2 regions of the Herbaspirillum sp. WKF16 genome follow, and region 1 is predicted to be linked to the other one. Evidence: predicted binding sites of a transcription regulator. Region 1 holds the regulator's gene; the other holds the start of a gene.
The links. The regulator LexA, encoded in region 1, represses DNA repair genes until DNA is damaged. The targets are predictions, from matches to a motif close to ACTGTATNNNNATACAGT.
Positions count from the first base shown of each region.

Region 1 (2,472 bases):
TTCTGCACTGCCTTCAGGATCGGCGAAGGACCGGTTTCGGCCTTCTTCATCTTGACGGTCAGGTGGCGCAGGACGGCGTCGTTGAACTTGAAACCGGTTTCGATTTCGGCCAGCGTTTCGCTGTCGACTTCGATATTCAGGCAGACGTAGTGTGCCTTGGCCAGTTTCTGGATCTGGTAAGCCAGTTGACGACGGCCCCAATCTTCGACACGGTGCACCTTGCCGCCGCGGGTGGTGACGATGCCCTTGTAACGCTCGATCATGGCCGGCACTTGCTCGCTTTGGTCCGGGTGGACGATAAATACGATTTCATAATGACGCATGTAGACTCCTTTTGGACTATTGACAAAACGCCCACCTCGGCGTCAAGACGAGTGTGGGAAGAGGAAAGCCGGCAATCATACAAGGTTTTCGCTGGAACAGCAATGCTGGCGGCCCCTTCTGCGGCCGCCAGCCGACATTTCCGTTCGTCGCCTATATAAATAGAGCGCGGGAGGCAAAGCGCGTACCGGCGTGACTGAAAAAATCCGCTGCGTCGCGCATGTTGCCGTTGACACAAAGATTGCACCTGTATAAAAATACAGACTGTTCATACAAACAGCCTTCCTCCAAAGAAAGGCATCCGACATGCTCAAGCTCACCGCGCGCCAGGAACAGATCCTCAACCTGATCAAGAACGCCATCGAAAACACCGGCTTCCCCCCGACGCGCGCAGAGATCGCCTCCGAACTGGGCTTTCGCTCGGCCAACGCCGCCGAAGAGCATCTTCAGGCGCTCGCCCGCAAGGGCGCCATCGAGATTTCACCGGGCACCTCGCGCGGCATCCGCCTGCGCGAATCCGGCGCCGGCCTGGCCCAGGCCGCCCGCCAGATGGCGCTGCCCCACCCCGCGCTGATGCAGCTGAACCTGCCGCTGGTCGGCCGCGTGGCGGCCGGCTCGCCCATCCTGGCGCAGGAACACATTGAAAAGAACTACCAGGTCGATCCCGCGCTGTTTTCTGCCCGCCCCGACTACCTGCTGAAGGTCCGCGGCATGTCCATGCGCGACGCCGGCATCCTGGACGGCGACATCCTGGCCGTCAAGAAAACCGGGGAAGCACGCAACGGACAGATTGTGGTGGCTCGCCTCGGCGACGACGTCACCGTCAAGCGCTACCAGAAGACCGGCGGCAATATCGCCTTGCTGCCCGAAAATCCGGATTTCGAACCCATCATCGTCTCCCCGGACACCGAGGATTTCACGCTCGAAGGCCTGGCAGTGGGCTTGCTGCGCAGCTGGTAAGCCAGGACCTCCCGACATGCCCGGTACGCCGGGCATGTCGCCCCCCCTCCCGCCCGGCCACCCGCTCCGGCACCGCAACGACAGCGTCGCAGCCGAACCTCAGCGCGCGCATTTCCCAAATCAAGGCTTTTTTGCGTTCTGTTCACACTTTCGTGCGCACGCGATGACGCATATCATGCGAACCTAACGAATTGCGCCCTGATGGCGCACACCCTCATCACATGCAAGGAACCTTTGATGTCGACGCGCAAGAGCAGTGCCAAATCATCGCCCACCACCAGCCAGCCCCAACTGCAAGACTTGCTGGACGTACGCCGCTGCCTTGACCTGCTCGACGACCACAAGACGGACGAGGCCAAGGCGCTGTGCGAGGCCGTACTCAAACGCGCCCCCAAACTGGTCTACGCCAACAATGCGCGCGGCCTCATCGCGATGCATGAAGAAAACTTCCCTGAAGCGGAAAGCTATCTGCGTCGCGCCGTCGACGCCGACCCCGAGAACCCGGAGTACATCACCAGCCTGGCCAATGCCGTCCTCAAGCAGTATCGCATCGACGAATCGGTCAAGCTGTTCGAACTTGCCATCAGCCACAACCGAGAATACCGCGATGCCCGCGTCGGCCTGGCCAACGCCCTGCATGAGAAAAACGATCCCGACGCATCGATCGCCTATTTCGAAGATGCGGTCAAGCGCGAGCCGGATGCACCAGGCCCGCTGTCGCACCTGGGACGCGCCCTGATCGACGGCCGCCGCTTCCCGGAGGCTGTCGCCACGATCCTGAAATCGCTGGAGCTGGATATTGCCTTCGCGCCATCCCACACCGCATTGGGCGAAGCTTTCCATGCGATGGCCATGTACAAGGAAGCACTGGAATCCTACAAAACCTCCCTGCTGCTGGATCCAACCGACATTTACGCCCACAACAAGATCGCAGACACCTACATCAAGCTCAACGAGCCCACCGAGGCGCACGAGCATTACCGCAAGATCATCGAGCTCGCCCCCAAGGATCCAAACAGCTACGCCAAGCTGGCCATCAGCTATGCAGCCAACAACGACCTTCATGAAGCCGCGATGTCGCTGTTCCGGCAGGCGCTCGACATCGATCCGCGCCACGTGCTGACGCTCAACAACCTCGGCGCCGTGTTGCATGACAACGGCCAGCTCCGGGAAGCTATCGAGTGTTTCGAG
Region 1 covers NZ_CP118632.1:2,128,750-2,131,221, reverse strand. The annotation lists gene rpsF (30S ribosomal protein S6) at 1-323, opposite strand, end outside; gene lexA (transcriptional repressor LexA) at 628-1,281, shown strand; gene Herbaro_RS09785 (tetratricopeptide repeat protein) at 1,519-2,472, shown strand, end outside.

Region 2 (2,472 bases), 800 kb from region 1:
GTACCAGTCGCGCGCGGCGTTGACGTCGGTCGGCCAGGGCGCGGCGGCGCGGCGCATCAGCGCGTAGGTGTCGGCGAAGGCCTGCCATTGCAGCGCGATGTTGGCCGGCGCGGCGAAGTTGAGGAGGATGTCGGCCGGATCCTGCGCCGCCGCCATCAGGTCCAGCACTTTCCTGGCGGTGGCCGGGCCCACGCCGGGGATCAGCTGCAGCGCGCGAAAGCCCGCCATGCGGCCGCTGGGGTTGTGCGCCAGCCGCAGCAGCGAGAGCAGGTCCTTGATGTGCGTGCTTTCCAGGAATTTCAGGCCGCCGAACTTGACGAAGGGGATGTTGCGCCGGGCCAGTTCCAGCTCCAGCGCCGCGCTGTGGGTGGCGGTGCGAAACAGCACCGCCTGCGACTTGAGCGTCATGCCCTCCTCGCGGTGCGCCAGCACCCGGTTGGCGACCCAGCGGGCCTGCTCCACCTCGTCCGGGATCAGCACCAGCTGCGGCTTCTGCGAGGACGGCCTGTCGCTCCACAGGTTTTTATGATGGCGCTCCGGCGCGTCGGCGATGACGGCGTTGGAAGCGGCCAGGATCGGTTGCGTGGAGCGGTAGTTCTGCTCCAGCGTCAGCACCCGCGCGGGTTGGGCGAACAGGGCCGGGAAGTCGAGGATGTTGCGCACCGTGGCGCCGCGGAAGGAGTAGATCGACTGGGCGTCGTCGCCTACCGCGGTGACGCCGGCGCCGTCGGGCTTCATACGGCGGAGGATATCGGCCTGCAGGCGGTTGGTGTCCTGGTACTCGTCCACCAGCACATGGTCGAAGCGCTCGCCCACCAGGCGTGCGAGCTCCTCGTCGCTGAGCATGTCGCACCAGAACAGCAGCAGGTCGTCGTAGTCCAGCACGTGCTGTTCTTCCTTGGCGTCGACGTAGCGCTCGAACAGCCCGGCCAATTGCGCCTCCCATTCGCGGCACCAGGGGAAGTGCGCCTGCAGCACCTGGCCCAGGTCTTCGCGGGTGTTGACCGCGCGCGAGTATATGTTGAGGCAGGTGCCCTTCAGCGGAAAGCGCTTGTCGGTGGCTGAGAGCCCCAGCTCATGGCGCAGCAGGCCCATCAGGTCCTCGGAGTCGCCGCGATCCTGGATGGTGAAGTCCGGCTCCAGCCCGATCTGCGCCGCGTAGTCGCGCAACAGGCGCGCGCCGATGGCGTGGAAGGTGCCCGACCACTGCAGCTCGGGCGGCGCGGCCGAAGGCGCCAGGCCCATCACCTGGCGGATCACCTGGCCCACGCGCCGGCCCATGTCGGCGGCGGCGCGGCGCGAGAAGGTGAGCAGCAGGATGCGGTGCGGATCGGCGCCGTCCAGGACCAGCCGGGCCACGCGATGCGCCAGCGTATTGGTCTTGCCGGAGCCGGCCCCGGCCACGATCAGCAGCGGGCTTTGCCGGGCCGGCGGCAGCTTGCTGCCGTGCTCGACGGCGGCGCGCTGTTCGGCGTTGAGCCTGGCGAAGGGATCGGCCGCGGTAGGGGGCAGGGCGTCGGCGTCGGGCGTGGCGAGATCGGGAGGCATGGGCGTGTTGCTCGGGCGGGTGCGGCGGGAAAGTCTGGTACTGTATATATAACCAGTCCACCCCGCAATACGGCCGGCGCGGCTGTTACCAAATCGCAGCGAAAGATTGCCCGCATGGCAACGAAAGCGGCGCGGCGGCCCCGGCCAAGTGTAAGCGTCGGTATCGGCCGCGAACCTCTGCCGTGATGCGCGCTCTATCGGTGACGGCCGGCGGGGCATGAGGACGGCGGGGCGGAACCCGGGGATGGGCCGCCTCTTCATTCTGTGGCAAACTTCGCGTTTCGCCTGTCGGATCGCATCGGCTCGCCCGGTCTTGATGACCTGGCCGAACCGACTTTCGTGGGTCCCTCTCTCGGAGCAATTTTGAGTCTGATTAAAAACCTGCCGTTCGAATGGCTGGTCGGCATCCGCTATACGCGCGCCGGCAAGCGCAGCGGCCGCAACAGCTTCATCTCTTTCATTTCCCTCATTTCCATGGCCGGCATCGCGCTGGGCGTGGCCGCGCTGATCGTGGTGCTCTCGGTCATGAACGGCTTCCAAAAGGAAGTGCGCGACCGCATGCTGTCGGTGCTGGCGCATATCGAAGTGTTCGACGCTTCGGGCGCCATGCGCGACTGGGAGGCCGTGGCCAAGCAGACCTTCCAGAACAAGGAAGTGCTGGGCGCCGCGCCCTACGTGGCGGCGCAGGCCATGATGACACGCGACGACAACGTGCGCGGCGTGCTGGTGCGCGGCGTGCTGCCGGACCAGGAGCCGAAGGTCTCGGACGTGGCCAAGCAAATCAAGCAGGGCGACTTCGGCGCGCTCAAGGCCGGCGAATTCAACATCGTGCTGGGCGGCGAACTGGCGCGCAGCCTGCGCGTGGGCCTGGGCGACAAGGTCACGCTGATCGCGCCGCAGGGGCAGGTCACGCCGGCCGGCGTG
Region 2 covers NZ_CP118632.1:2,927,063-2,929,534, reverse strand. The annotation lists gene Herbaro_RS13310 (ATP-dependent helicase) at 1-1,548, opposite strand, end outside; gene Herbaro_RS13305 (lipoprotein-releasing ABC transporter permease subunit) at 1,912-2,472, shown strand, end outside.
Region 2: the regulator LexA is predicted to act here: its motif matches at 1,588-1,605, upstream of Herbaro_RS13310 (ATP-dependent helicase).